One region of the Lacticaseibacillus salsurae genome, then DNA from elsewhere that is predicted to be linked to it. Evidence: predicted binding sites of a transcription regulator. Region 1 holds the regulator's gene; each other region holds the start of a gene.
The links. The regulator HrcA, encoded in region 1, represses chaperone genes, less so after heat shock. The targets are predictions, from matches to a motif close to TTAGCACTCNNNNNNNNNGAGTGCTAA.

Region 1 (10,604 bases):
ACCTTTTAGGCTTAGCGCGCCGTGCTGGCAAGCTCACGATGGGCGAAGGCTTCGTGATCAACGCCATTCGCGATGGCAGTGCCAAATTAGTCATTGTCGCCAGTGATGCCAGTGCCAATACGATTAAATTATTTACTGATAAAAGTAGCTTTTATGAGGTCCCGATCGTTTCGGTGTTCACCAAGTTGGACATCAGCGATGCGATCGGTGCACCGCGCACAGCAGTGGCTGTGCAAGACCAAGGTTTCGCCAAGAAGCTGATAAAGCTGCTCACCTAACTTAAACAGGGAGCGTGAAGAAATGGGCAAAAAACGAGTCTATGAATTTGCCAAAGAAATGAATGTCCCATCAAAAGCTGTCATTGAAGCAGCTGCGAAGGCGGGCATCGAATTTAAAGGTCATCAATCGACCATGGAACCAGCGCAAGAAGCGACATTACGCAAAGCAATGGGCACCAGTAGCCAGTCAGCAACCAAGCCGGCTGCGGCTAAACCTGCAGCGCCTAAAGCCGAAGCCAAGCCAGCTGAAGCCAAACCTGCAGCGCCTAAAGCTGAAGTCAAGCCAGCGCAACCTGCACCTGGTCCGCATCATGCCAGCGTGAAAACCAAAGATGGCAAGACGTTGATCGCCAAGTCGGCTATTCGTCGGCCCCATGCCGCCCAACAGCCAAACCAACGCGGTGGTCAAGCGCGCAACGCCAACCAAAACAGCGCCCGTCCACAAAATGGCAATCGTGACAATAACCGCACGAATAATGCCAATAACCGTTCTAACGACCGCAATGGTCAAAGCAATAACAGCCGGCCAAACAATAACCGCAATCGTGACAACCGTCGCAATGATCGCAATCAACAAACTGGTCCAATGCCACGTGCTGGTCGCGCCACTGCCGCTAACTCACAACCGCGTCCAGTTGCTGGCAATGACGAAAAGTTCATCCAACAATTAAAACAGCAACAAGCTGCTAAAGCCGCTAAGCGTCAACAACAAGAAGCTGCGCAAAAACAAGCGCAACAACCTGCTGCTCACACTAGCCAAGCACGTCCAGCTAATAATGCCCGTCCGAACAACAATGCGCGCCCGGCTGCCAATAACCGTCCTGCACAAAACAGTCGCCCACAAGCGACTGCCAAGCCTGCTGCACCACAGCAAGCAACTTCAGCACCACGGCCAGCGCGCAACCATTTTGAATCGGCACCGCAAGGCAACGACAATAATGGTCGCAACAATAACTTCCGTGGTGGGCGTAACAACGGCCGCAATAACTTCGGCAATGGTTATAACCGTAATAACCGTCGCAACAAGAAAAACAAGCGCCGTCAGCAACAATCTGCACCGAAAAAGCCAATGCCACAGCGTAAAGATCGTCCGTTACCAGAGACCTTGGTTTACACTGTCGGCATGAACGCGCAAGATCTGGGTAAGATCTTGCATCGCGAACCAGCTGAGATCATCAAGAAGTTGTTTATGCTTGGTGTGATGGTCAACCAAAACCAATCTTTGGATAAAGACACCATTGAATTGATCGCCACTGATTATGGCATCGATGCGCAAGAGAAAGTCCAAGAAGATATCACTGACTTGGACAAAGTCTTTGAAGAAGAAACCACTAGCACCGATAACTTGCAATCTCGGCCACCAGTCGTGACCATCATGGGGCACGTTGACCATGGTAAAACGACCTTGCTGGATAAGTTACGTCATACCCATGTCACTGAAGGCGAAGCCGGTGGGATCACCCAGCACATCGGGGCTTACCAAACCCGCTTGAATGATCGCGTCATCACCTTCTTGGATACGCCAGGGCATGCGGCCTTCACTAACATGCGGGCGCGTGGTGCTGATATCACTGATATCATCGTCTTAGTCGTCGCTGCTGATGATGGTGTGATGCCTCAGACCATTGAAGCCATCAACCACGCCCGGGCGGCGAAAGCGCCGATCATCGTGGCCGTCAACAAAATCGATAAGCCAGGTGCTAACCCGCAACATGTCATGGAACAACTCGCAGAATACGAATTGATCCCTGAATCATGGGGTGGCGACACCATTTTCGTTGAAATTTCGGCCAAATACGGCAAAAACATCGACGAATTACTGGAAATGATCTTGTTGGAAGCTGATGTGTTGGAACTCAAAGCCAACCCTGATCAAAAAGCCGTTGGTACGGTGATCGAATCTCGTTTGGATAAAGGTCGCGGCCCAGTTTCCACGGTCTTGGTCCAACAAGGGACGTTGCACATCGGCGATCCTGTGGTTGTCGGCAATACCTATGGCCGTATCCGGACGATGACCAATGATCGTGGTCGTCGGGTCAAAGAAGCCATTCCGGCCATGCCAGTGGAAATCACTGGGTTAAACGACGTGCCACAATCTGCTGATCGCTTTGTCGTTTTTGATGATGAAAAAACGGCGCGTGCAGCTGGTGAAGAACGGGCTAAGCGGGCACTTGACAAAGAACGTCAATCCAATGCCCATGTGACCTTAGACAACTTGTTTGAAACGATGAAGGAAGGTCAACTTAAAGAAGTTGACGTCATCATCAAAGCCGATGTCCAAGGTTCTGTTGAAGCGATCGCCGGTTCATTGAAGAAGATCGAAGTTGAAGGCGTTCGCGTCAACATCATCCATCAAGCCGTTGGGGCGATCAATGAATCTGATGTCACCTTAGCCAGTGCGTCAAATGCCATCATCATCGGCTTTAACGTGCGTCCAACACCACAAGCCAAAGCACAAGCTGACGCTGACGATGTTGATATCCGCTTGCATTCGGTCATTTACAAAGCGATCGACGAAGTGGAAGCGGCGATGAAGGGGATGCTTGACCCGACCTTTGAAGAAAAAGTCACCGGTCAGATCACTGTGCGTGAAACCATCAACGTTTCCAAGATCGGCACCGTTATTGGTGGCTATGTGGATTCTGGCTTCATCAAACGTGATTCGAAAGTCCGCTTGATCCGTGATGGTATCGTGATCCATGAAGGCGAATTGGGCTCCTTGCGTCGTTTCAAAGACGATGTCAAGGAAGTCAAAGCCGGCTTTGAATTTGGGATGACCATTGCCAACTACAACGACGTCAAAGTCGACGATCAAATCGAAGCTTACACCATGGAAGAAGTTCCGGTGAAGTAAGCTTTGATCAACGCAACTCAACGTGATCACGGTCACGTGTTGAACTTAACAAGGAGAAACCTATGAAGCATCGTATTGGTCGGGTAGAAACCCAGATCCAACGTGAGATCGACGACATTTTGTTAAAAGATGTCAACGATCCGCGGGTGCAAGGTGTGACGATCACCGGCATCAAGCTGACCGGCGACCTCCAAGAAGCCACAGTGTACTTCAGCATTCTTTCCGATGACGAAAAGAAGATCGCTGATGCCCAAACTGGCTTAGATAAGGCCACTGGCTTGATCCGCCGAGAAGTCGGCCAACGCATCAAGTTGTTCAAAACGCCTGAGATCAAATTCGAGCAAGATATGTCTGTGGCATATGGCTCTCGGATCGATCAATTATTGGCAGATCTGAAGAAAAAGCAATAACCAGCAAAAAGGGGTAAGCCAGTCATGGCTTACCCCTTTTGTGTGGGATCAGTGACGATCGCGTTTCAAATTCGGCTGCTTTTGAGGTGGCGTGGTGTCTGAAGGGGATTTCTTGTATAATGAAAGGCGTTGAATTGAAAAGGAGGGGCTTGCCATGGACGGCATTTTACCAGTATATAAACCAGCTGGCATGACCAGCTTTGATGTGATCGCACAATTGCGACGCCTCATCCATATGAAAAAAATCGGCCACTCAGGCACCCTCGACCCCAGTGTCGATGGGGTATTGCCTATTGCCTTAGGCGCTGCGACCAAAGGCGTGCCGGCGTTGATGGCGCTAGGTAAAACTTACACCGGCGAAGTGACGTTAGGCTTTTCGACAGAAACTGAAGACCTTGATGGCGCCGAAGTCGAGCGGGTGCATCTTAGTTCGCCTTTTGAAGCCGCTGAAGTCGACGCCGCTTTGGCCAGCTTGACTGGCACGATCACGCAGATCCCACCGATGTTTTCCGCAGTTAAGGTCAACGGCAGGCGCTTGTATGAGTATGCCCGCAAAGGTGAAACTGTTGAGCGGCCCAGTCGGCAAGTCACGGTTTATGCGTTTAAGCGGACCAGCGACGTGGTATTTGACGCTAAAGCTGGGGTGCAAAAGTTCACCTTTGAAGCGCAAGTTTCTAAAGGGACTTATATTCGCACATTAGCGGTTGACGTCGGCCACAAGCTCGCAGTGCCAGCAGTGATGAGTCAACTGACTCGTATTGCCAGTGGCGGCTTTACCTTGGCGCAGACCCTTGATCTGCGCGACTTGACCCCAGAAACGGCGCCGCAAGCTGTGGCGGCACATTTACGCCCGATCGAATACGCTTATGGGGATCTGCCATTGGTGGCCTTATCAGCTGATCAATGGGATCGGGTGCAACACGGCCGCTTTTTACAATTGGAAGAAACTGCTGCAAAAGTCGGTTTGACCTATCAAGGTGTGCTTAAAGCCGTGTACCAACAAGCCGACGCCTTATATCGTCCAGATGTGATGTATTTAACTAACGAAGGAAGTCCCGAAGATGCAAGTCATTGATATTCACCCGCCAGTTGTCACCAAACCCGCTCACCCACAAGTCTTAGCCTTGGGCTTTTTTGATGGGGTGCACCGTGGGCACCAAGCGGTGATCTCCCAAGCCAAACAAGTGGCCAACGCCAAAAATCTGCCTTTGGCGGTGATGACGTTTGACGTGCATCCGGCAGTGATCTACCAACACAAACCTGCCGATGAAGTGAAGTATTTATCGCCACGTGCCCGCAAAATCGATTTAATGGCGATGCTTGGTGTCGATGTGCTATATTTTGTGCATTTCACGCCTGAATTTGCCAGCTTGGCGCCGCAAGCATTTGTCGATCAGTACTTAGTCGGCTTGAACGCGGCAGTGGTGGTGGCGGGATTTGATTATACTTATGGCAAAAAAGCCATCGCCAACATGCATACGCTTCCTGAGTTTGCCCAAAACCGCTTTGAGATCATTGCAGTACCTGCACATTTAGACGATGGTGAAAAAATTTCGTCGACGCGCATTCGCAAAGCTTTGGATCAAGGCGATGTCGATTTGGCCAATCGCTTATTAGGATATGATTATCAAACCACAGGCATGGTGGTGCATGGCGAAGCGCGTGGGCGGACGCTTGGTTTCCCCACTGCCAATATCGACACGCCAAATGCTGAAAGGTTGCCTGGCATCGGCATTTTCACCGTGATGATGCAAGTCAACGGCCAGTGGCTACCAGGCATGGCGTCAGTTGGCCGTAATGTGACGTTTGGTGCCGGCCGGGCGGTGACGCTTGAGATCAACTTGTTTGATTTTGACGCGGATATCTACGGCCAACCAGTCGTGGTCAAATGGTTGCACTATTTGCGCGGTGAAGTGAAATTTGATGGCGCGCAAGGGCTGATCGATCAGCTTCAAATGGATCGCACGCATTCGCTAGCATGGCTTGAAAAAGAGGCAAACTAATGGCAGGGGCTTATATCCACATTCCGTTTTGTGAGCATATTTGTTATTACTGTGATTTCAATAAAGTCTTCATTGAAGGCCAGCCAGTGGATGATTATGTGGCGATGTTACTGCGAGAAATGCAACTGGTGATGCCACAATATCCCAACGAACCCATTGAAACTGTGTATGTTGGCGGCGGCACGCCCACGACTTTGACCCCCAAGCAATTGGATCAATTATGTCGCGGAATCCGCGAGATCTTGCATTTTGATCATGGCGAATTCACCTTTGAAGCTAATCCCAACGACTTACAAGATACCCAAAAGCTGCAAGTCCTGCACGACAATGGGGTCAACCGCTTATCCATTGGGGTACAAAGTTTTGACGATGCCATTTTAAAGCGCATCGGGCGGATCCATCGGGTCAAAGACGTTTATCAAGCAATCGACAATGCCCACAAAGTCGGCTTTGAAAATTTGTCCATCGACTTGATCTTTCGCTTGCCTGGCCAAAGCCGAGATAATTTCTTGCACAGTTTGCGCGAAGCCTTAGCGTTGCAGCTGCCGCATTATTCGACGTACTCGCTGATCTTAGAGCGCAAAACGATTTTTTATAACTTGATGCGCAAAGGCAAGTTGACGTTGCCCAGTCAAGATGTTGAAGCTGATATGTATCAAGATGCCATTGATTTAATGCATGCCAACGGTCGCGAACAATATGAGATCGCTAACTTCGCCAAGCCAGGCTTTGAGTGCCAACACAATTTGCTTTATTGGCAAAATGCGCATTACTTTGGGTTTGGCGCTGGGGCGTTTGGTTATTTAGGGCGCGATCGCTATCACAACTTTGGCCCGATCCAACAATATTTAGCGCCACTGCATGACCACAAGTTGCCAGTGATCGAACATCACTTGGTGCCTTTAGAAGAACAAATCGAAGAAGAAATGTTTTTAGGATTGCGCACGCGCGCCGGTGTCAGTCGTCAGCGTTTCACTGATAAATTTCATTTACGAATCGAAGACGTGTACGGTGAATTGCTGGATGACTTGCGCCAACAAGGTTTAGTTGAACTTAACGGCGATCAAGTGCGCTTGTCCAACCAAGGGATGTTTTTAGGCAATGAAGTCTTTCAACAATTCTTATTGGATGACCCGCTGATTTGATCGCAAATGGATCAAGTGCTGAGGACGAGTCGGTCTCAAGCCCGATTTAATGGGAAAAACTGCACTTTTTAGCACTCTACCCTTGACTATGCTAATGGGGGTTGCTAGTATAGTAATTGTTAGTTAGCACTCCATAGGTGTTCAGTGCTAAGAAGAAGGTGGCAATATGTTGACGAAACGCCAACTGCTCGTCTTAAAAGAGATCATCCGATCGTTTACTGAAACCAATCAGCCTGTCGGGTCTAAGACCTTGATGCAAGAGTTGCCGATCCATGTCAGTTCGGCAACGATCCGCAATGACATGGCTGCGTTGGAAGAAGCCGGATTGATCACCAAGACGCACAGTAGTTCAGGGCGCGTGCCCTCGACCAAAGGCTACCGCTATTACCTTGACAACTTAGTCGAACCGGCGCAGGCAGAACCTGCCGAGATCGCCGCGATCCAGCAAGGTTTCGGTGGCCACTTTTACAAAATGGATGAGATCGTCGCCCAGTCGGCGCGCATTTTATCCAACTTGACCAACTACACGGCCATCACCTTGGGCCCTGAAGTTGCGCAACTCAAATTGACCGGTTTTCGCATGGTGCCATTAGGCAATCATCAGGTGATGGCGATTTTAGTCACCAACAATGGCAATGTGGTCAACCAGCTGTTTACCTTGCCAGGTGAAGTCGATTCCGAAGAAGTGGAAAAGGCGATCCGCATCGTCAACGACCAATTGGTTGGCTTGCCGCTGGCTGAAGTGGCGCGTAAGTTGGCCAATGATGTGCCAGCATTGTTGTTTCAATATATGTCCAGTCCTGATGGCTTCTTAGACATTTTTGGCAGTGTCTTGAAACAAGCAGCGGCAGAACGCTTTTATGTTGGCGGACGGTTGAATCTGATGGATTATCTGGATGATTCTGACGTGCGCCGCGTCAAGCAGATCTTCAGCTTGTTTGACGATGATTCCAGCGATATCAATCAGCTGATCGGCCCGGTTTCACCCAAACAAGGGGTGCAAGTCCATTTGGGTCAAGAGTTGACCCCAGATGTGCTGGATGATCTTTCAGTGATCACTGCCAGTTATTCGGTAGGCGATCATGGCACTGGGGTCATCGCGCTGCTTGGACCGACGCAAATGCCGTATTCGAAAATGATCGGCTTGCTCGATGCCTTTCGCGAAGAGCTCGCCAAGCGGCTGACCGATTATTATTCGCATTTTGATCAATGACAAGGAGGCCGCTATGGCAGACAAAGCAGACGAACCAAAACCAAAAGAGACTCAATCTGATGCTGAACCATCATTGAAAGATGAAATCGAAGCGGAAATGAAAGCCGACCTTGATGAACAAGTCAACGCCTCAGAAGTTGACGTCAAGGCCTTGCAAAAAGAACGCGACGAATTTGAAGATAAGTATTTGCGCGCTGCTGCAGAAATCAGCAACATGAACAATCGCTTCAAAAAAGAGCGGGCGACCTTGTTGCAATATGATGGCCAAAAGTTGGCCACAGCCGTACTGCCAGTGTTAGATAACTTGGAACGGGCGTTGACTTCAGCAACTGATGATACCGATCCGCTGAAAAAAGGCGTCGAAATGGTATACAGCCATCTTGAAGCGGCCTTAAAGGAAAACCACGTCGAAAAGATCCCCACTGATGGGACATTTGATCCGACAATGCATCAGGCGATCCAAACTGTTCCCGCAGATGATGATCATCCCAAAGATGCGATCGTGCAAGTGTTACAAGCTGGCTACAAAATGAAAGATCGCGTCTTGCGTCCAGCCATGGTGGTTGTGGCTAACTAGTGCGTCAACGTTTCCAGTCAAGCTGAAGTCGGCACTTGGTTGTGCTTGCTTCAGCTTGGCTGGAAACCAAGCGTCTGGTTGGTGACAGTCGGCAAGCTTTGAGCAATTGAAGCTTATTTAATCAGTTAATCAATTTTAAAAGAAGGTAGAACAATGAGTAAAGTTATTGGGATCGACTTAGGGACCACCAACTCCGCTGTTGCGGTGCTTGAAGGTGGCGAACCAAAGATCATTACGAATCCAGAAGGCAACCGTACCACGCCTTCTGTCGTCGCTTTTAAAGACGGCGAGATCCAAGTTGGTGAAGTGGCCAAGCGCCAAGCCATCACCAACCCAGATACCATTGTGTCCATCAAGCGGCACATGGGTGAAGCAGGTTACACCGTTAAAGTCGGTGACAAGAACTATACCCCTCAAGAAATCTCTGCACAGATCTTACAATACATCAAAGGCTTTGCCCAAGATTATTTAGGCGAAGACGTGACTGATGCTGTCATCACGGTACCTGCATACTTCAACGATTCCCAACGTCAAGCGACTAAAGACGCTGGTAAGATCGCCGGCTTGAACGTTTCGCGGATCGTCAACGAACCAACTGCTTCTGCCTTAGCTTATGGCTTGGACAAAGGCGACGCTGATGAAAAAGTCTTAGTTTATGACCTTGGTGGTGGGACATTTGATGTGTCCATTCTCCAATTAGGCGATGGCGTGTTTGAAGTATTGTCCACTAACGGGGATACCCATTTAGGTGGGGATGACTTTGATGACAAGATCATCAACTGGTTAGTTGACGAATTCAAAGCTGAAAATGGCATCGATTTGTCCAAAGACAAAATGGCCATGCAACGCTTAAAGGATGCCGCAGAAAAGGCTAAGAAGGACTTGTCTGGGGTTTCTTCCACCCAGATCTCCTTACCATTTATCTCTGCTGGCGCCAACGGCCCACTGCATTTGGAACGCACCTTGACGAAAGCCAAGTTCGACCAAATGACGGAAGACTTAGTTGAACGCACCAAAGTCCCAGTTGACAACGCCTTAAAAGATGCCGGCTTAACGGCATCTGATTTGGACAAAGTCATTTTAAACGGTGGTTCAACTCGTATCCCTGCGGTTCAAGAAGCGGTTAAGTCTTGGACTGGCAAGGAACCTGACCACTCCATCAACCCTGATGAAGCCGTTGCCTTAGGTGCAGCGATCCAAGGTGGGGTCATTTCCGGTGATGTTAAAGACGTTGTGCTGCTTGATGTGACGCCATTGTCCTTAGGGATCGAAACGATGGGTGGCGTGTTCACCAAGTTGATCGATCGTAACACCACGATCCCAACTTCCAAGTCGCAAGTCTTCTCCACCGCTGCCGACAACCAACCAGCTGTTGATATCCATGTCTTGCAAGGTGAACGGCCAATGGCTGCTGACAACAAGACGTTGGGTCGCTTCCAACTCACTGACATTCCAGCTGCTCCTCGTGGCGTGCCACAAATCGAAGTCAAATTCGACATCGACAAAAACGGTATCGTCCAAGTTTCCGCTAAGGATATGGGCACTGGCAAGTCACAAGATATCACCATCAAGAGTTCCAGCGGTTTATCCGATGAAGAAATCGATCGGATGATGAAAGAAGCCAAGGAAAACGAAGAAGCCGATAAGAAGCGTAAAGAAGAAGTCGACTTAAAGAACGATGTTGACCAACTCTTGTTCCAAACCGACAAGACCTTAAAGGACTTGAAGGGTAAGGTTTCTGATGACGAGATCAAGAAGGCTGAAGATGCCAAGGAAGCCTTGAAGAAGGCCCAACAAGAAAACAACATCGAAGACATGAAAGCCAAGCGCGACGATTTGAACAAGATCGTTCAAGACTTGACGGTCAAGTTGTACGAACAAGCTCAAAAGGACCAACAAGCTAAACAAGCAAGTGGTGCCACAAGCGATGCGAGTGACAACAAGAAGTCTGATGATGACGATACCATCGATGGCGAATACAAAGACGTCAACGACAAGAAGTAGTCTCTGCACGAAGCCAAAGCCAGCTGGCTTTGGCTTTTTGTTTGAATCCAGAGGCTAGTCGAAAGCGACGATCTATGTTATTCTGGATTAGCTTTTGGTGCAGACTTTAGGAGGCAATAA
Region 2 (10,604 bases), on a different contig from region 1:
CGCGGAAGATCAACGCCATGGAGATCCCAGGCACCACGCCACCAACGACTTGGGTCGCGTGAAATGGGATCTGGCCGGTCAAGATCTGATAAAAGCCCCACACGATCATGGCGATGATGGACACGACAAACAAGTATACCGGGATCATTAAGAAATTCGCGGATTCACTCATCCCGCGCAAGTTCATCAATGCTAAGATCACGATGATCACGATTGAGATCACCACTTGGTGCCCGTACAAAGCTGGAATCGCAGACGTGATCGCTTCTGCCCCAGCAGACACAGAAACCGCCACCGTGAGCATGTAGTCGATCAACAACGACCCACCGGCAGCTAATCCAGCATTTTGGCCGAGGTTTTCAGAAGCGACCACATAAGCGCCACCGCCAGATGGATAAGCATGGATGATCTGGCGATACGATAACGTTAACGCCAACAGCAAGATCAGCACGAAAGCCGCGATCGGCAAAGAATACCAAATCGCTGCGGCTGACAGTGTGGTCAAAACTAAAACGATCTGCTCGGTCCCATATGCCACAGAAGACAAAGCGTCACTAGAAAGCATGGCTAAAGCTTTGAATTTACCGAGCTTTTGGCCACCTTCTTCGTTAGACTTAAGCGGTTTGCCCACTAAAAAGCGTTTTAAATGAGGCATGTCATTTCTCCATTTTCAAAAAATCAAACAGATGCTATTCTAGCGCACCAGTTTCTGAAAAGCTATAAAGACTTTGCACGGGCTTGAAAATATTGGCTCTCGGTGCTAGTAAAAGTGGCGATCTCGCAAATGAAATCGGCACGTCTTGATGGTTATTTCCTTTCAAGGCGCAAAAAAATCCTGCCGCCTTGATGGCGCAAAAAAATCCTGCTGCTTTCAAAGCGCAAAAAAATCCTGCTCCCCAACAAGGTTGGTTCGACGGGATTATTTTGCGGTTACGCGTTAGCCAATTCAATGATCACGATGTCTTTGAATGGTAATTTCCGCTTCGCGCTGGCTTCCACTCGGGCTTTGGCTTCATCATCGATTTTAAGCTGAGCCTTTTGATCTGCAGTAAACAACTTGTCCACGATAAAATCGATCTCAGCTTGTTTGATCTGCCGAGTCTCTTGCGTCAAGATCACGTCGGTTTTGGCAAAGCCTTCGACGTAATGAACATGCACGGAACCTAGCGTGTACAAGCGAAATGTTTTAACGGTGCCATTATGTTGGCCGAATAAATAGCGCATGGTGTAAGGCAACATTTTGTGCAAACTCGCATTTAAGCGAATTGGGTTTTCAATCAGTTTCATCGGAATCACTCCTTTAAACTAATTGTAACACATCGCTATGACCAACTGGGGTCAACTGGGGTGCTGGATTGATTGAGCAGTGACAACAAGGTCAACAGTTCGGTGGGCACCTGGTAATCACGCGTGTAGATCACATGGGAAATGCGCCGCGAAAATACGCCGATGCCAATGGGTGACACTTTGCCTTGTTGATACTCTTTGGTAAAAGCCGTCAACAACTGCTGAACTTGTGGCCAAGCTTTGGTGACGGTGATCGCCGCCGTCAATGCGGCCAGGACTTGAATATCTGGTTTATGGTGTTTGAACATGGTGCTTTTCCCCCGATCCAACAATTCGCTGGTATGCCGACAATATACACCTAGAAGCCTTGTCAGCGCAAACAAAACGCTGGAAAACTTCCCTTGCCCATGTTTTGGATGATAAAAAAATCCGGCGTGACAAACGATCACAATGATCGTCTGTCACGTCGGATCAAGCCTCATTTGATCAATTGATCAAATGGTTTACATCATACCGCCCATGCCAGCAGCAGGTGCGGCAGGTGCAGTAGCGGCGTTTTCGTCAGGCTTGTCAGCGACGACGGCTTCAGTCGTCAACATCAAAGCGGCAACAGAAGCGGCGTTTTGCAAGGCAGAACGGGTCACCTTCGTTGGGTCGATGATGCCGGCTGCGGCCATATCTTCCCAAGTGTCAGTCGCGGCGTTGTAGCCGAAGCCAACTGCTTCTTTCTTCATGCGATCAACAATGACAGAGCCTTCAAGCCCAGCATTGATGGCGATTTGACGAACTGGTTCTTCAAGGGCACGCAGCACGATGTTGATCCCAGTTTGAACGTCGCCTTCTTCTTTAAGGGCGGCAACAGCCTTCATGGCGTCAACTAAAGCAACACCACCGCCGGCCACGTAACCTTCTTCAACCGCTGCGCGAGTGGCATTCAAAGCATCTTCAATGCGGTACTTGCGTTCTTTGAGTTCAGTTTCAGTTGCCGCACCAACTTTGATCACTGCAACCCCACCGGCTAACTTAGCCAAGCGTTCTTGCAACTTTTCACGATCAAAGTCGCTCGTGGTTTCTTCGATCTGCTTGCGGATGATCGCGACACGTTCGTCAATAGCGGCCTTGTCGCCGGCGCCTTCAACGATCGTGGTCTTATCTTTGGTGATGGTAACTTTGTTGGCAGTCCCTAATTGTTCCAACTTGGTGTCTTTCAGATCCAACCCAAGGTCAGAAGTGATCACAGTACCACCGGTCAACGTCGCGATATCTTGGAGTTGTTCCTTGCGCCGATCGCCAAAGCCTGGCGCCTTAACGGCAACGACATTGAACGTCCCACGGATCTTGTTCAAGACCAAGGTTGGCAAAGCTTCGCCGTCAACATCGTCGGCAATGATCAATAAGGCCTTACCTTGTTGCACGATTTCTTGCAGCAATGGCAAAACGTCTTGGATGTTGGAGATCTTCTTGTCAGTGATCAAGATGTATGGGTTGTCCAGATCAGCTTCCATCTTGTCGTTATCAGTGACCATGTATTGAGACAAGTAGCCACGATCAAATTGCATCCCTTTGACCACATCAGATTCCGTCTTGATGCCTTTGGATTCTTCAATGGTGATGACGCCATCGTTGCCGACTTTTTCCATGGCGTCGGCGATCAATTCGCCAACTTCTTCACTGGCGGACGAAACCGAAGCGACTTGAGCGATTTCCTTTTTGCCAGAAACGATGTGGGAAATGTTGTGCAATTCCTTAACGGCAGCGTCGGTAGCTAATTCGATCCCACGACGGATGCCCACAGGGTTAGCGCCGGCAGTAACGTTCTTCATGCCTTCGCGGATAATGGCTTGGGCCAAAACCGTGGCAGTCGTCGTGCCGTCACCAGCGATATCGTTGGTCTTAGTGGCCACTTCAGCGACTAACTTAGCACCCATGTTTTCGTAGTGATCTTCTAATTCGATGCCTTTAGCGATGGTCACACCATCGTTAGTGATTTCAGGAGCACCATAGGACTTTTCCAAAACCACGTTACGGCCTTTCGGGCCAAGCGTGGTTTTAACTGTATCTGCCAGCTTGTCGACACCGGCAAGCATCGAACGACGAGCGTCTTCAGAGAACTTAATTTCTTTTGCCATGTGTATCATTCACCTCATAAATTATTTTTGATCAAAACGTTTTTAGTCAACGATGGCCATGAGGTCTTTTTCATGCAAGACCAGGTACTTTTCACCGTCATTCTTCACTTCAGAACCTGCATACTTGTCATAAACCACGACGTCGCCAACTTTGACGCTAGGGGCTAACACTTTACCTTCTGGTGTGCGCTCGCCGGCACCAACTGCCACGACTTTGCCTGATTGCGGCTTTTCCTTGGCGTTATTGGCTAATACGATCCCACCAACAGTTTGTTCTTCTTCTTCAACAACTTGAACGATAACGCGATCTCCTAAAGGCTTTAACAAGGCAATCCCTCCATAAATAATTGGTATAATTTATTTAGCACTCTTAGTTCCTAAGTGCTAACCACAACTGCTACTATAACTAGTTTTAAGTTAGAATGCAAGCCTTTTTTAGCAATATTGTATTGAGAGTGCTAATTTTCAATTTTCTTAAATAAACCCTTGGGACTTTCAAAGATGTCCTGCCACGCGGTACACTAGTGACAACGTAAAGGAGGCCGACTATGCAAACGCGAAGTTCACGCCGGCAACAACCACATGCAAATAAGCCTTGGCACAAATGGCTGGGGTTGATCTTAGCGGTCGCGATTTTTTCTGCTGCCGCTTATGGCTTGAGGCTTTACAGTCAAGCCAAATATGCCATCAACAGTACTTACTCTGGCTTAAAAACCCAAAAAGTCGCCACTGACATTGCCAAGAAAAAACCTTTTGCGGCGTTATTGTTAGGCGTGGATACCGGCGCGTTGGGGCGGACTTACAAAGGTAATTCTGACACCATGATCATTGCGGTAGTCAATCCGCAAAAACATACCACCAAGTTAGTTTCTATTCCTCGCGACACCGTGGCGCAACTCATCGGCACCCAATCTTTCAACATGCAAAAGATCAATGCTGCGTATAACGTTGGCGGCTCAGACATGGCGGTCAACACCGTGCAAAAGCTTGTCAATGTGCCGATCAAATATTACCTCACCATTAACATGGGCGGCTTGGAGAAAGTGGTCGATGACGTTGGCGGCGTCGATGTCGATGTGCCATTCTCCTATTATGATTCGCATTCCAACAACAAACACTTCACCAAAGGCAAAATGCACCTCAATGGCGAATGGGCCTTGGCTTATGCGCGAATGCGCCATGAAGATCCTCAAGGTGACTACGGCCGCCAAAAGCGCCAACAACAAGTGATCAAAGCCATTTTGAAAAAAGCCGTGTCGTTGAATAGTTTGACGCATTTCACCAAATTGTTGGATACTGTTTCGTCTAATATCCAAACCAACTTGACTTTCGATGACATGCAAAGCATTTTCGTCAACTACCGCTCAGCCACCAAAAACATTTCCACTGGCACCTTGCAAGGCCAATCGGCCAACGTTTACTCCAGTTTGTATGACACTTACTTGGATTATCAGATCCCGTCCACTGACGCGATCCAAAAAGTTTCCGATCAACTGCGCGCAGCTTTAGGCTTGCCTTCAGAAACCATCAACAACGAAAACGTGAAGGAAAATGCGATGAACAGTGGTTTTTCTTGGAACACCAATGTTGATCAAACCTACACCATTTACAACCCAGAACTGCAATAGGCTTCATCAATAAACGCCTTTGCTTGGTGATCTCAGCCTTTTAAGATCACTTCGCAAAGGCGTTTGTGTGTCTAGCGGGGTGCAGTGTACCAATGTCAGATAATACAACATTTGCAAGCTGTACTAGTGTGCACACAGCGATCATTTGATTGCACAAAATGCGCATTCACCCGACTGATCGTCGGACTTTGACATTTTATTGCACAATTAGCCTATTTTGTTTGCTCATTCTTACACCAGTGCCTGCCACCAACGCAAAAAGGTGCCAAGCCGCAACTTGCGACTTGGCACCAAGAACAGCTAGTTTACTGTTTGTCGGTTTCTTGCAACGTTGGTCCATAATGTTCCAAAAAGTAGATCAGCGTTTGTAATTCTGTGGCCAGATCCACATTTTGAACGCGGACATAATTTGGCACCGAGATCCGCAACGGCGTAAAGTTCATGATCCCTTTGATGCCAGCTTTGACCAGATCATCCGTGATCGCTTGGGCAGCATCAGTTGGCACCGTCAAGATCACGATCTCGATTTGTTGGTCTTTAAGTTGCTTGACCAGTTCCGTCATCGGATAGATCGGCACGCCGCTTTGAATGGTGCTTGCGATTTCTGGGTTGACATCAAAGCCTGCAGAAATGCGAATATTGTTGGCTTGGCGGAAGTTGTAGTTCAACAGCGCATGGCCGAGATTGCCGACCCCAACTAACGCGACGTTGGTCAGGCGATCTTGATTCAAGATCTTCTTGAAGAAGGTGATCAATGACGCGACATCATATCCATAACCTCTTTTACCCAAAGCGCCAAAATAGGAAAAATCGCGGCGGATCGTGGCGCTATCTACCTTCACGGCTTCTGATAACTCAGTTGAGCTGATTTTGGTGGTACCTGCATTCGCTAAAAACGTCAAATACCGGTAATATAAGGGTAGACGCTTTGCAGTCGCTTTTGGAATGATCGTTTCTGCCATTGGGTACTAAACCTCCTGAGAATTTGTTCAGCATTGCGCGAAACTTTTGTGAATCACCGTTCATGCTTTCCATTCGATAGTAACCGCTTTGCGCAACTAACGCAAGTAATTCCCTTGACTTGCGCAAAAAAATTCACAACCCAGAATAAAACAGCTTTAACGAATGTGTTATATTGTTACCTAGAACTCTGAAGAAAAGGATGTAATCACTGTGATCATTATGCAGGCCCAACAAGTCGGACGGACCTTTGACGGCAACGACTTGTTTACTGGGATCAACCTGGAGATCCAAACCGGATCGCGCGTCGGCTTAGTCGGCCCCAACGGGATCGGGAAAACCACTTTACTGGAGATCTTGGCTGGCATCAACCCGCCGGACTATGGCCAAGTCACCACCAGCAAGAATATTTCCATCGGTTATTTGGCCCAAGACTCTGGACTGGACTCTAACCGCACCATTTTTGCGGAAATGTTGACAATTTTTGAACCGCTGATCGCCATGGAAAAGCGGATGCACGCTTTAGAAGCGCAGATCGCCGACCCAGCTTTGGCCCAAGACCCTGAGCAATATGAGCAAGTTATGCGCCAATATGATCAGATCCAACATGACTTCCAAGCCCAAAACGGCTATGGCTATCAAGCAGAGATCCGCTCAGTGTTGCACGGCTTCCAATTTGACGACACCACTTATGACAAGCCCATCGGCAATTTATCTGGTGGTGAACGTTCCCGCTTGGCGTTGGCAAAGTTACTGTTGGAACATCACGACTTGATCATTTTGGATGAACCGACTAACCACTTGGATATTGAAACCTTGACATGGCTGGAAGGCTATTTGAAAACATACCCTGGCGCGATCTTGACTGTCAGCCATGACCAATACTTCTTAGACCATGTCGTTTCTGAACTTTACGAACTGACGCCAAGCAAGTCGATCCACTACAAAACCAACTACTCTGGCTACTTGAAGCAAAAAGCCGACAACTTGGCATTGGCGTGGAAAGCTTACGAAAAGCAACAAGAAGAAATTCACAAGTTGCAAGATTTCGTCGACAAAAACATCGTGCGCGCCTCTTCGACCAAACAAGCCCAAGCCCGGCGCAAGCAACTGGAAAAAATGGACGTGCTGCCAAAGCCTCAAGGCCGCGAAAAAACCGTTCATTTTCGCTTCACCCCAGAAACCACCAGTGGCAATGAAGTGTTGAAAGTCCAAAACGCCACGGTCGGCTACGAACCCGATGCGCCCATGGCTGGGCCGATCAACTTCCAAGTCAATAAAGGCGATTGCATCGCCGTGATCGGGCAAAACGGGGTCGGTAAATCCACCTTATTGAAATCCGTTTTAGGCCAGATCCCGTTTTTAGCTGGCCAAGCGCAATTTGGCACCAATGTCACCACTGGGTATTACGATCAAGATCAACACCAGTTGCACTGGAACAAAACCGTGCTCGATGAGATCTGGGATGATCACCCGACCATGCCGGAACAAGCCGTGCGTTCAGCGTTGGCGGCATTTTTATTTGACGCCGATGACATCAGCAAAACTGTGGCTGATCTTTCCGGCGGTCAAAAAGCCCGCTTGGAATTGACCAAATTATCCTTAAAGCATGATAACTTCTTGGTGTTGGATGAACCGACCAACCATTTGGATATCAACTCCAAAGAAGTGTTGGAATCTGCGCTTGCCGATTTTGCCGGTACCGTCTTATTCGTGTCGCATGACCGTTACTTCATCAACGAGTTGGCCACCAGCATCGTCGAAATCGAACCCACTGGCGGCACCATGTTCTTAGGAAATTGGGATTACTACCAAGAAAAGCTCGTCGAAAAACAAGCGCAAGAAGCCCAAGCCGCCGCGGCAGCACAACCAGAAGCTGACGTCGCACCTACCGCTGCCAAAAATTATCAACAGTCCAAAGAACAACAGCGCGCCCAGCGCAAACTGGAACGCGAAGTTGAAAAGCTTGAAAGTGACATGGAAAGCTTAGAGGCAAAAGTTTCTGCAGTTCAAGAACAAATGACCGCCCCAGAAGTCTTAAGCGATTATGTCAAAATGCAAACCCTACAAACCAAACTGGATGAATTGAACCAACAAGCCAGCGCTGCTGAAGATGCTTGGGAAGAAGCGTCATTGAAACTGGAAGAATTTGAATAATGTCCTTGCAGGTCACGTCAAACCAGACGTGACCTTTTTTGACCGTCGCACAAAAAAGCGCACTAGGATCGCCCGAGTGCGCTTGATTATTATTGATGAGCCAACAAACTTTGTAAGCTGCGTCCAACGCCGGCGTGATCGTGATTGGCCACCACCGCATCGGCAACTTGTTTGACTTCAGGGATCGCATTGCTCATCGCGACGCCGTAACCGACGCCGTCAAGCATGGCCAGATCATTTTCATAATCGCCAAACGCGACAAAATCTCCCACATCCCCATGCCACGCTTTGGCTAAAGCTTGCAACCCAGTTAATTTGGTGACGCCGGCGTTGGTGATCTCTAAGAAATTCGCCGACGCCCACACCATCGACACTGGCGCATCCACGAGTTGATCGCGGATCTGCATCAACACGGCATGATCAGGATGGTTGAAGCCGACTTTATACACGTGATCGGTGGCCAATAGCCTCAACATCCGCGCTTGGCTTTTGAACAAGTGGTTATACCCTTTGCCATGCACCAAAAACGCCGCATGCCACAGCAGCGAGTTGGTGACATCATAGCGAAACACCCCATTTTTGCGATAAAGCATTAAATTGGTGTGATACTGCTGGGCCAGTTGTAACAGTGGCACGATGCGAGCCGTGGGCATGGCACTGGCAACTAAGACGTGGCCTTGTTCATCTTCCACATAGCTACCGTTTAAACATACTTTAGCACCAGTCACGCCGACTTTGGCCATCACTTGTCCGATCGCTGGCGCTTGGCGACCAGAGGCCACCACAAAATGGATCCCTTCAGCTACGGCTTGGCGCACCATTTGCCCATTTAACGGGGCGATGGTCATGCCGTGGTGCATGAATGTGTTGTCCAGATCTGTGGCGATGGCAGCGATCATCCCACCATTAAGCATGATCAAAATCCAAGCCCGGATCCGCATTGAGATCCAAGCGACCAAATTGTTTTTTGGCCAATGCCACATGGGCCGCAGCGCCGATCATCCCAGCATTATCGCCACATAAGCGTAGCGGTGGCACGATCAAGTCAACATCAGTGTTGGCCAGTTCTTTGGTCAAGCGTTCTTTCAACCCTTGGTTAGCCGCCACGCCACCGGCTACCACCAATTGGGCGACTGGGTGTTGATGCAAAGCGCGCAAAGTTTTATGGGTCAACACATCCACCACTGCCGCTTGAAAACTCGTGGCCAAGTCTTCCCGATTCAAGGTTTGATGCAACTGATCGGCGTGATGCACGGTGTTGATAAAAGCCGACTTCAAGCCAGAAAAGCTGAAGTCCAAGTCATCAGAATCATCCATCGCTCGCGGAAAGTGGAACGTGTCATGGCCTAAATGCGCCAAGCGATCGACTTCTTTGCCGGCTGGGTAATTGATCCCTAGTACCCGGCCAATCTTATCATAAGCTTCGCCAGCCGCATCATCGCGCGTATCGCCGATGATCTTAAAGTCGCCAGCTTTTTTGATATAAACCAATTCAGTATGGCCGCCTGAAACGACCAACGCCAACAATGGGTAGATCAAGGGCTTCACCAATTGCGCCGCGGAAATATGTCCGGCGATATGATTGATCGGCAGCAATGGCAAGTTGTGGGCAAAGGCGATGGTTTTGGCAGCAGTGACGCCGATCAATAATGAGCCGACTAACCCAGGGCCATAAGTCACCGCCACGGCATCGAGGTCAGCATAAGTGACATCAGCTTCTTTCATTGCCAAGTCAATAACTGAGGTGATTTCTTCAACATGATGGCGGCTGGCCACTTCTGGCACCACGCCGCCAAAGCGCTTATGCGAGTTGATCTGCGTGGCAATGATATTGCTTAAAATGGTGTCGCCGTTTTTGACCACGGCAACTGAAGTTTCATCACAACTACTTTCAAAAGCTAAAATCAATTCCGGTTGATTCAACGTGTTCTCCTTATTCCTCGTCTAATGGTCGCCACATTTCCATGGCGTCATCATGATGGGCCACATAGTACCCTTTTTTGATGCGGCCATCATGAAACCCCAACTCATGATATAACGCTTGGGCGATGGTATTATCCGTGCGCACCTCAAGCGTGAGCTGGTCGCTGCCAAAATCTCTGGCTTTGGCGATCATCCACTGCATCAAATAGCGCCCAAGGCCTTGATGTTGCAAATTCGGATCGACGGCAATGTTGGTGATGTGGGCTTCATTTTTGGCAAACATGCACCCGATAAACGCCACCACGATGCCATCATCGGGCAACGTCAACACCAAATACAAGCTGCGCTGACGTTTATGCAATTCGGATAAAAATGCCACCCGATCCCAAGGTGTGTCAGCGTAGATCGCGCGTTCAATAGCCAATGCCGCATCGATATCATTGTTGGTCATGCGCCGCAAGGTAAACTCACGGTCATGGATCAGCGCAGTTTCTTCAGTAAACGCCAAGCTTTCCGGCGG
Region 3 (10,604 bases), on a different contig from region 1:
GTTTGGATCTGTTGGGGATGAATAGCATGCGCTATTATCACTACAACAAAGTCACTCGCATGGTGACGTTTCGCTCAGTGGCCCAAGGTCTGCCGATTTTTAATCCAGATTACTATGGGCGCGTGACAGTCGCTGATACGGATTCTGGTCGACAAATGTTTTTCTCCACGAACAATTTAACGGTACCGATCCCAACCGCCCAAGCCAAAGTTACGCTGCCTGCCACACAAGCGGTGATCGCGCACATCACGAATGTGGGGTATGCTGAGTCAGCCATTGAAGATATCGCGTTAGGGTATCATTGGGCCAAGCAAGATGAGAATTCACAAGTGGTGACATTAACACCGACATATTTTGTTGAGATCGGTGGGCGTTATCGCCGCTACACCAAGTGGTTGGGGCCAAGCGCTGATAAACAAGCCTCAGCATCTGCCGTCGTGGCCACGCATGAACAACAATAGGAGGTGAGCCCATGGATTTTAGACGGATCGAATGGATCTTTTTGATCGTATTTGCCGCGGTGAATATTTTCTTAGGGATCAGCTTCTATCAAAGCCAAGCCGTCGACCAAGCGGTAAGTGAATCGACTACCGGCGAGATCATTGCCGATATTCAACGCAATCAGATCAAATTGCCACGCTTGTCGACTAAGATCCCCACTGGCGGGTATTTGGCGTCACAAGGCAATACCGCTTTGTACAATAATCGCGAGCAGTTGATCGGCCAAACGTTGAGTTTTGACAACGGGACGTTGACCAGCACCTTGAATTCACCGATCGTGGTGAAAAAAACCAATGCCGTGGCCACCTTGAAAAAATGGTTGCAAGTGTCAAGTAACGTGATGTTTGGCAATCAGTACCAATATGCGGAAAGTTTATCGACGAGCAATACTTATGTTTTTTGCCAACAGATCCAAGGCCACAAGATCTATGACAAGCGCGCCCAGATCAGCTTCACGATCAATAACAACAAGCTGGTGGCTTATAAGCAAACATACATTGCCAAAATGCAAGTGCTGAAAAGTAATGTCGAGCTGACGTCAGCGCGGGACGCGGTGGTGGCGTTGTATAAAGACAACGAAATTGCCAACGGGGCCAAAGTCGAGTGGGTCGAGCTGGCGTATAATTATTTGCTAGATACCAAAGGCAGTACGGTTTATGTGCCGACTTGGTTTGTTGGTGTGCAAAATCAAGGGGCCAAAAGTGTTACGATTAAGAAGTTAAATGCGATCACCAAAACGGTGATGAAAGATCGCGCCAATGAGGAATAGAGGATTAATTCAGTGACAGAAGATTTTGGTATGCGCGTCAGTGTGTTGGCGAGCTCAAGTTCAGGTAATGCAACTTATATCGAAACGCCCCAACATCATATTTTGATCGATGCCGGCTTTTCTGGCAAAAAATTACAAGCCTTGATGCAAAGTGTTGGCCGTGACTTAAAAGATGTCGATAGTTTATTTTTAACGCATGAACATACCGATCACTCCAAAGGCGTCGGGGTGTTGACGCGGCGCTACCCCAATATCACGTTGTATGCCAATCAGTTGACGTTGGAAGCTTTGCCACAAACCATCGGCAACTTGCCTGCGGATCAGGTGAAAGTCTTTGAACCAGGCAAAACTTTGAGCTTAGGCGACATGGATATTGAATCGTTTGCGGTATCGCATGACGCCGCGCAAGCGCAATTTTATCAAGTGCATCATGATGACAAAGCATTTGCCATTGTCACCGATACCGGGTATGTGTCTGATCGCGTTGCTGGCACCATTCGCGACGCTGATGCGTATGTCATGGAGTGCAATCATGACGTGGAAATGTTGCGCATGGGGCCTTATCCTTGGCCGTTAAAGCAGCGCATTTTAAGCGATACTGGGCATTTGTCCAATGAAGATGGCGCCAATGCGATCATGGATGTGATCGGCACCCGCACCAAGCGCGTATATTTAGGACATTTGTCTCCGCACAACAACATCAAAGCGTTGGCCCACATCACTGTCGCCAACATGCTGAAGGAACAAGGTTTACCAGTAGGTCGAGATTTTGATATTTATGATACCGACCCGGCGATCGCCGATGCGATGTTCACGGTGTAAAAAGTTGACCGCAGTGCCGGCAAGCTTGCATAATTAAAGTAACCACAGGAGCGGTTTGGCCAGTTGGTCAAGCCGCTTTGTCTTTGCTTGGGTGATCCGGTTTCAGGACTTTTGCGCATAAACTTCATAAAATCATCAAATCCACTTTGTAATATTGGTAGTGTAAGCAAAACGATTCGATTGGAGGATAAGGTTATGGATAATCAATCACACAACTTTCAGGACCAACAACCTGACCAACAACCACAAAAGCCTCGCAATTCGCTGAAACAAACTGCGATCGTTGCCGTGGTTGCGGCAGTGATCGGTGGTGGTGTCGGCGGTGGCGCCGCCTACTATGGGTTGAAGAATGCCGCAGAATCAAGCTTAGGTGTCACCTCAAGCACCCAAAAAGCCGGCACGACTAAAGTGGCCAATGTGGCGGTAAAAGAATCCAATTCCAGCACCACTGCCGCGGCGAAAGTCAAAGGGGCCGTGGTATCGGTGGTCAACTTGCAAAAAGCCCAAAGCACCTCCAGCGGCTTAGATGACTGGAGTGATTATTTTGGCAGTGATGGTTTTGGGTCCGATTCTGGGTCTGATTCGACCAATGGCAACAGCAATGAGTCATCATCATCGCGTAATTCTGATTCTTCCGATCTTGAAGAATATTCAGAAGGTTCTGGGGTGATCTATCAGAAAAAAGACGGCAAAGCCTATATCGTCACCAACAACCACGTGGTGCAAGATTCTGACGCCTTAGAAGTCATTTTATCTGATGGCACCAAAGTCACCGCGAAAAAAGTCGGCACCGATGCGACGACTGACTTGGCGGTGTTGTCGATTTCTGCAGATAAAGTGACGACCGTTGCCAGCTTCGGGGATTCCAGTGTGTTACAAGCTGGGCAAACTGTTTTGGCGATCGGGTCGCCTTTAGGCTCACAATACGCCTCGTCAGTCACTCAAGGGATCGTCAGTGCGACCAGCCGGACAGTGGATGTGACTGATGAAGATACCAATCAAACCATTGGCCAAGAAACCGTCATCCAAACTGATGCGGCGATCAATTCCGGGAACTCTGGCGGGCCGTTGATCAACTTGTCTGGCCAAGTGGTCGGCATCAACTCAATGAAGTTGTCTAGTTCTGGCTCCGATTCATCAACCGCTACGATCGAAGGGATGGGCTTTGCGATCCCAAGTAACGAAGTAGTATCGATCATCAACCAGTTAGTCGAAAACGGCAAAGTCGTTCGGCCGGCTTTAGGCGTTCAGATCCGCGACTTGTCTAGTGTCACTGCCAGTCAGCAACAATCTGTGTTGAAGCTACCAACCAGTGTCACTGGTGGCGCCGTGGTGGCAGGATTCACTAGCGGTTCGGTGGCCAAGGCGGCAGGTTTAGCCAAATATGATGTGATCGTCGGCATTGGGGATGACAAAGTCACCGGCATCGCCGACTTACGCACTGCGTTATATAAGCACAGTGTCAACGATACTGTGAAGATCACGTACTATCACCAAGGCACGAAGAAAACGATGAACATTAAGCTGACTGAAACCACAGATAATTTGTCTAGTGGTGATACGTCAGACGCCAACTAAGTTTGAACCCCAGCAACGCGCGATCGCGTTGCTGGGGTTTTTTGTGGAAATCGCGGGGATAAATTTGTCAAGTGTGGATAGTGGTTGGGAATAACTACCGATGCCACCTGTGGATAAGTCTGTGGATACTGTTTATAACTAGGCTGAAAGGGTGTGGGTGAGTTTTTCCCCAAGATGTGAACAACCTGTGGATAAAGAATATTTTGTTCGGTTCGAACGTCTGTACGGCCTGATCTGGCGCGGGTTACAGCGCCTAAAAATGGAATCATTGCGAAAACGAAGGCTGTGGATAAGCATGCGGGTAAAATAATTCCCTTGATTTTTTGGTCCCAGTCATCTGGTGTCATGAAAAAAGCTCGACACCAGATTTAGGGGGCGAACATACCCTCGTGTGGATAACCGGTGGGGATGATTGGTGCATGGGTGTGCATGATTGACAAGTTGTGGGTAATTTGCTATACTTATGTTAGTAAATGAGTTGTGCACAACCGACAGGAGGCCCGTTATGAACATTACGATCAAACCAGCAGCATTGGCATATCTGAAGGATCATACGACGGAACAAGAACATTTGTTTTTGGCATTAGACGACGGTTCTAGCAAATATTCGCAACTTGGTGGCACCTGTGCCATCGGCAATAAGTTTCAAATTGTTGCCAGTCCAGTGGCTGATGCCGATTATGACATTTCGTTGAACACTGACAGTGAGTTGACGCTGACCACTGGGGATGAAGAAGAAATGTATTTAGGCCATGGGCTGGTGTTGGATTTCCAACAAGCCTCCTTGGTATTACGTGATGATTCTGGGATTTTAGATGGCGCTGTGAACTTGAGCCATCCGCAAGTGTTGACGGCTGAAATGCAAGCTAACATGGGCGACAAGATCTGCTAAAACTGCATTGTGACCAGGATTTGTGAGCGGGTATTTGACGCTCACAAATTTTTTTCAAAAAAGTTTTAGCACTCTCTTGACGAGAGTGCTAAAAGCGACTATAGTATATTATGTAAACAAGAGGTGGCAAGAACCACTGAGAAAGAAAGGAAGTCTGTTTTATGGCTAATGAAGTTGTACGTCGTAATGACTGGTTAGAGGATCCGTTCTTTGATACTTTGGGGCGTCGGTTCTTTGATGGCTTCTTACCTTCTAGCGGCAGTGAACAAAGCTTAAAGACTGACATCAATGAAACTGACGATGCTTATATCGCCAAAGTCGATATGCCAGGCATCAATAAAAACGACATCAAGTTGAACTACCAAGACAATGTGTTAAGCGTTTCAGTCACCAAGTCTGATTTCAATGACCATCAAGATAAAAACGGCAACACCTTGATGAGCGAACGCAGCTATGGCGCCATGAGCCGCAGCTTCCGGTTGCCAAATGTTGATGAAGCCAACATCAAGGCCCAATACACGGATGGCGTGTTGACGATCAACTTGCCAAAGCTGACGGATACCGCTGAAGCTAACCACCAAATCGATATTGAGTAATTCATTTCAGTCATGCTTACAAAAAGCGTCGCGACAGATCTGTCGCGGCGCTTTTTGCGTGTGCGCGCTTGGCAGGCAACTCTGTGGATATGATGAGCAGCCGGTTGAAAAAAGGGCAAATTTGCGCCAGGTTGCTCATCAGTGGTGGACATTTGTATTTCGAACAAAGAAATTTTTTTCGAGACAGTTGCAGATTTCTGTCTTCCAAATAACGAATATGAGCAAACCATGGGAAACCAGATTATTGCCGATTGCGCGGTATCAAAGGGATCGAAGCGATTTTATGAGTGGAGAAAAAAACACTTTGGTTTGATCGCTTGGCAAATTTTTCCGCTTAAATGGGGAGACTCCTATTTACTTTAATGCGTTTTTAATGTAAAGTATGACCATTAAGCCAATACGGCCATTGTTGGGTCGTGGCGGCTACCGGCGCATTACCTGTAACATGTTGTTGATCCACAAGGCAGTGCCGTCATCGTGATCGTTGGCGGCGCGTGTTTATCTTAGACAGATAGGAGTCATTTCCATGGTCAAATATGTCTTGAAGCGGATCGGGTTTTTGATTCTCACCTTGTTCTTAGTTGCTTCCATCACGTTCTTTTTGATGAAGCTGCTTCCAGGGACACCATTCAATAACCCTAAGATCCCAGCAGACCAAATCGCACAATTGAAAGCCCAATATGGGTTGGATAAGCCGGTTTGGCAGCAATACTTGGTTTATATTTTAGGCGTGGCCCATGGCGACTTTGGGACCAGTTATCAGTTCACCGGCCAAACGGTGTCTTACTTGATCTCTTCTCGTGTTGGCCCGTCCTTGCAACTTGGTGCTCAAGCCATGGTCGTCGGGACCTTATTGGGGATCTTGTTAGGTGCTGTTGCGGCGATCCGCAAAAACACTTGGGTCGATTCTGTGGCCACGATTTTTGCCATTATTGGTCGCTCGATTCCAAACTTCGTGTTTGCGGCGTTACTGCAATACTTCGTCGCTTACAAGTGGGGCTTGGCACCAGTCGCGTTATGGGAAGACGGCTTTTCCAGTTCAGTGTTACCCACGTTAGCGTTGGCGATGGCACCATTGGCCAACACCGCGCGGTTCATGCGGACTGAAATGGTCGATGTGCTCAGTTCTGATTATATCGAACTGGCCCGCTCTAAAGGTGATTCTAAGTGGCAAGTGGTGGCTCGCCACGCGCTGCGTAACTCCATGATCCCGATCGTCACGATCATCGGCCCAATGGCGGTCGACTTAATGGTTGGTTCCATGGTTGTGGAAAACATTTTTGCCATCCCTGGTATCGGCGAACAGTTCGTTAAGTCCATCACGACTAACGACTATCCGGTGATCATGGGCCTTACCGTGATGTATTGCTTCATGTTAACGGTGGTCATTTTGATCGTTGATATTTTGTACGGATTCATTGATCCACGGATCCGACTCAGTGGGGAGGCTAACTAATGGCAGATTCTAAACTCAAACTGTCGCCTGACGCGTTCAAGCCAGCCCATGTCAGTGCCGACGAAAAAGAAAAAATCGCCACTCCGGCGTTAACGTTTACGCAAGATGCGATTCGGCGTTTAAAGCAAAATAAAGCTGCGGTCATCAGTTTTTGGATCTTAGTTTTCATTTTTGCAGTGTCGATCATCACCTTGTTTGTGTCACCACACAATCCAAACACGCAAAACCTGAACTACACTTACTTGCCACCGAAATGGGGCAATTTGAACATTCCGTTTTTTAATGGGAAACAAGGCGGCGTTGATATGTACGCCCAAAACCATGTGCCCAATGGAACCTATTTCCTTTTAGGCACAGATTACCTTGGGCGTGATCTGTTGAGCCGGATCTTTGTCGGCACACGGATCTCCTTGGAAATCGCTGTGATCGCCACGTTCTTTGATTTGGTGATCGGCGTGGGCTATGGCATCATCTCCGGCTGGAAAGGCGGGATGGTTGATACCATCATGCAACGTGTGATCGAAATCATTTCTTCTGTGCCAAACTTGGTTGTCGTGATCTTGATGCTGCTGGTGTTCCGACCTGGGATGACCAGTATCATTGTCGCTATCGCCATCACCAGCTGGATCACCATGGCGCGTTTGATCCGGGCGCAAACGTTGCAACTCAAAGATCAAGAGTTCATTTTGGCGGCGCGGACTTTAGGCGAATCTAGTTGGAAGATCGCGTTGAAGCATTTGGTGCCAAACTTAAGCTCCACGATCATCATTCAAACGATGTTCACGATCCCAACTGCGATCTTCTTTGAAGCGTTCTTGTCTTACATCGGGATCGGCTTGCCTGCACCAACTGCCAGCTTAGGGACGTTGCTGAATGATGGGCAAAAAGCCTTACAAACGCAACCTTACTTGCTGGTATATCCTGCCATCGTCATCGTCGTGTTGATGTTAGCCTTCAACTTATTAGCTGATGGTTTGCGTGATGCCTTCGATCCGAAGAGCTCGCATTAAGGAGGCGTCGAAAATGGATAGAATTCTAGATGTTAAAAATTTAGCCATCGACTTCGCCACCTTTGCTGGACCGGTCCATGCGATCCGCAATGTGTCATTTCACTTAGACAAAGGTGAGACCTTAGCAATCGTTGGGGAATCTGGTTCTGGGAAGTCCGTTACCATGCGGACGGTCATGGGTTTGTTGGCCAATAACGCCAGCATCACTTCAGGCGAAGTTTTACTTGAAGGCGATGACATTCTCAAAAAAAGTGAAAAAGAAATGAACGCCATGCGTGGTAACGATGTCGCCATGATCTTCCAAGATCCTATGACGTCACTTGATCCCACCATGACCATCGGTAAACAAGTTGCTGAACCGTTATTGTTACACAACGACATTTCCAAAAAAGCGGCGATGAAAGAAGCCGTGCGCACCTTGGAACTTGTTGGGATCAACGACGCAGAAGGCCGCTTGAACGATTATCCGCATCAATTCTCTGGCGGCCAACGTCAGCGGATCGTCATTGCGATTGCCATCATCAACCATCCGAAGATCTTGATCGCTGATGAACCTACAACGGCGCTTGATGTGACCATCCAAGCCCAGATCATTCACTTGTTGAAAGACTTACAAACCAAAATCGATACGGCGATCATTTTCATCACCCATGATCTCGGGGTCGTGGCTGGGATCGCGGATCGCGTTGAAGTCATGTATGCCGGCAAGATCATTGAATACGGTGATGTGGATGAAGTGTTCTACAACCCACAGCATCCTTACACTTGGGGCTTGCTTGAAGCGATGCCGACGCTGGAAACGAAGCGTGATCGGTTGTTTGCCATTCCAGGCACGCCGCCTGATCTGTTGGATCCACCAAAAGGCGATGCATTTGCGCCACGTAATCCTTTTGTGATGCAAATCGATACGCAACAAGAGCCGCCATTCTTCAAGGTTTCAGCAACGCATTACGCGGCCACTTGGCTGTTGCATCCAGATGCACCCAAAGTGGAAGCACCAGCTGAGATTCAGCGTCGTTGGAAGATCTGGGCAGCAAAGCACCCAGCTAAGGAGGCGGACTAATGGCTGACAAGAAGAAAGTCTTGGTTCAAGTCAAAGACTTGGTCCAAACCTTTAACGCCGGACGCAAAAACGAAGTCAAAGCGATCCAAGATGTGACTTTTGATATTTACGAAGGCGAGACCCTGGGCTTAGTTGGGGAATCTGGTTCTGGTAAAACCACTACTGGGCGGGCGATCATTCGCTTGTATGACCCAACTAGTGGGGAAGTATTGTTTAGAGGCAAAGATATTGCCAAGCTGAAAAACGGCTCCAAGGAAATGTTGGAATTTCGTCGGCAAATGCAAATGATTTTCCAAGATCCTTACGCCAGCTTGAACCCACGGATGAAAGTCAAAGATATCATCGCAGAAGGTTTGGACATTCACCATTTGGTCAAGTCTGAAAAAGAACGCGATGATCGCGTCGCAGAACTACTGGAAGAAGTTGGGTTAAACGCCGATCACTCCACGCGATACCCGCATGAATTTTCTGGTGGTCAACGCCAGCGTATCGGCATTGCGCGCGCACTTGCAGTGGAGCCAAAGTTCATCATTGCGGATGAACCGATCTCTGCTTTGGATGTTTCCATCCAAGCGCAAGTGGTCAACTTGATGAAAGACATTCAAGACAAACAAGGGTTGACGTATTTGTTCATCGCCCATGATCTGTCGATGGTCAAGTATATCTCTGATCGCATCGCGGTCATGCATTATGGTCGCATCGTGGAATTGGCAAGCTCAGATGAAGTGTACAACCACCCGTTGCACCCTTACACGCAAAGCTTGTTATCGGCGATCCCAGAACCTGATCCAGATACTGAACGACTGCGCGTGCCGATCCCATATGACGCGTCGAAAGTCGAAGACGACCGCCCACGCAAAATGGTCGAAGTCTACCCAGAACATTTCGTTTTCGCTTCTGATGACGAGATCCAAGGGTACAAAGACGCTGCGGCAAAAGCCCACGGCAAAGAATAAGGTCAAAATGATTTATCCGGCAGTGACACGGTCATTGTAAAACAAGCGCCCAGCGCTGCCGGTTGCTGGGCGCGTCCCATTTGACCATGGAATGGACTAGGAGTGATCCTGGTCTATTTTTATGCTACCAGTGAAAACTTACACAGATAAGCTTGAAATGATCATGCAATTGGCCTATACTTATTGCATTGCGTAAAAACTGAATAGCCACGCTCACTCGACCAGGCGCTTAAGCGTAGTTCGAGACGACCCGTACACAGAGGTGAAAACCTGCTGTTGTGCGGGTTTTTTTATTTTTGCGTGGCATTCAAAAAGTGTCGCCAATGCTTGGAAGCAAATCGACGACACAAAAAAACGCAGCACCTTGGGAGTTATGCTGCGTTCGATGGGTGTAAATGGCTTGGGAGACATTTACTTGGATTATTGTATCACTATGTTGCTTGGGGCACAATTAACTTTGTACAAAAGATAAACGGCTCTTCGTCAAGTAGAGTTGATATATTTTTGACACCGCACCTAGACCGAAATTGGTCTAGGTGTTTTTTGTTATGCGGCGGTTGCGATGTCTTTGGTTTGGTACCAGGCCAGTTCAAGTTTGATTCGGTCAATGAAGTGACGCCAGTTTCGATAACCGTACGCCGTGTTCTTGATTTTCTTAATGCGTGAGATCATACCTTCTAAGAAGCCATTCGAATAAGGTGATTCAACCGCGTTGAGGACGGCCTTGCGATGTTTCTTCAGTGAGGCGATTGGCGTATCCATGGCGTTATCAAGTTGATGATAAGCGCGTAGATCTTTTTCGAACCCGCTTGTATCATGGTTTTGGAGCGACTTTAATAAGCCTTGGTAGGTGTCGTATGCGATCCGGAAGTGATCATCCAAGTCGAGACACTCCATGACCAAGTTATAGTCCGTTTGGTAGTAACCAACGCTGCTGTGATAACGTGGGTTGACCTTCTCC

Region 2: groES (co-chaperone GroES) is a predicted target of HrcA. The motif match lies at 3,778-3,804, and genes of this name have one in related genera.
Region 3: ACKTSG_RS11610 (Hsp20/alpha crystallin family protein) is a predicted target of HrcA. The motif match lies at 4,628-4,654, and genes of this name have one in related genera.

Annotation. Positions count from the first base shown of each region.
Region 1 covers NZ_BAAFZI010000001.1:179,799-190,402, reverse strand. Annotated here, with positions in the region: gene ACKTSG_RS00930 (YlxQ-related RNA-binding protein) at 1-278, shown strand, start outside; gene infB (translation initiation factor IF-2) at 301-3,132, shown strand; gene rbfA (30S ribosome-binding factor RbfA) at 3,195-3,542, shown strand; gene truB (tRNA pseudouridine(55) synthase TruB) at 3,697-4,617, shown strand; gene ribF (riboflavin biosynthesis protein RibF) at 4,604-5,545, shown strand; gene hemW (radical SAM family heme chaperone HemW) at 5,545-6,690, shown strand; gene hrcA (heat-inducible transcriptional repressor HrcA) at 6,857-7,903, shown strand; gene grpE (nucleotide exchange factor GrpE) at 7,917-8,480, shown strand; gene dnaK (molecular chaperone DnaK) at 8,634-10,484, shown strand; gene dnaJ (molecular chaperone DnaJ) at 10,601-10,604, shown strand, end outside.
Region 2 covers NZ_BAAFZI010000005.1:46,146-56,749, reverse strand. Annotated here, with positions in the region: gene ACKTSG_RS03305 (APC family permease) at 1-655, opposite strand, end outside; gene ACKTSG_RS03300 (DUF1827 family protein) at 931-1,287, opposite strand; gene ACKTSG_RS03295 (hypothetical protein) at 1,323-1,595, opposite strand; gene groL (chaperonin GroEL) at 1,791-3,416, opposite strand; gene groES (co-chaperone GroES) at 3,459-3,743, opposite strand; gene ACKTSG_RS03280 (LCP family glycopolymer transferase) at 3,965-5,044, shown strand; gene ACKTSG_RS03275 (redox-sensing transcriptional repressor Rex) at 5,350-6,006, opposite strand; gene ACKTSG_RS03270 (ABC-F family ATP-binding cassette domain-containing protein) at 6,218-8,161, shown strand; gene ACKTSG_RS03265 (HAD family hydrolase) at 8,251-9,075, opposite strand; gene tsaD (tRNA (adenosine(37)-N6)-threonylcarbamoyltransferase complex transferase subunit TsaD) at 9,068-10,084, opposite strand; gene rimI (ribosomal protein S18-alanine N-acetyltransferase) at 10,095-10,604, opposite strand, start outside.
Region 3 covers NZ_BAAFZI010000052.1:4,014-14,617, forward strand. Annotated here, with positions in the region: gene ACKTSG_RS11585 (YycH family regulatory protein) at 1-461, shown strand, start outside; gene ACKTSG_RS11590 (two-component system regulatory protein YycI) at 473-1,270, shown strand; gene ACKTSG_RS11595 (MBL fold metallo-hydrolase) at 1,301-2,092, shown strand; gene ACKTSG_RS11600 (S1C family serine protease) at 2,288-3,670, shown strand; gene ACKTSG_RS11605 (iron-sulfur cluster biosynthesis family protein) at 4,176-4,562, shown strand; gene ACKTSG_RS11610 (Hsp20/alpha crystallin family protein) at 4,724-5,158, shown strand; gene opp3b (oligopeptide ABC transporter permease) at 5,685-6,614, shown strand; gene ACKTSG_RS11620 (ABC transporter permease) at 6,614-7,624, shown strand; gene ACKTSG_RS11625 (ABC transporter ATP-binding protein) at 7,638-8,687, shown strand; gene ACKTSG_RS11630 (ABC transporter ATP-binding protein) at 8,687-9,643, shown strand; gene ACKTSG_RS11635 (transposase) at 10,190-10,604, opposite strand, start outside.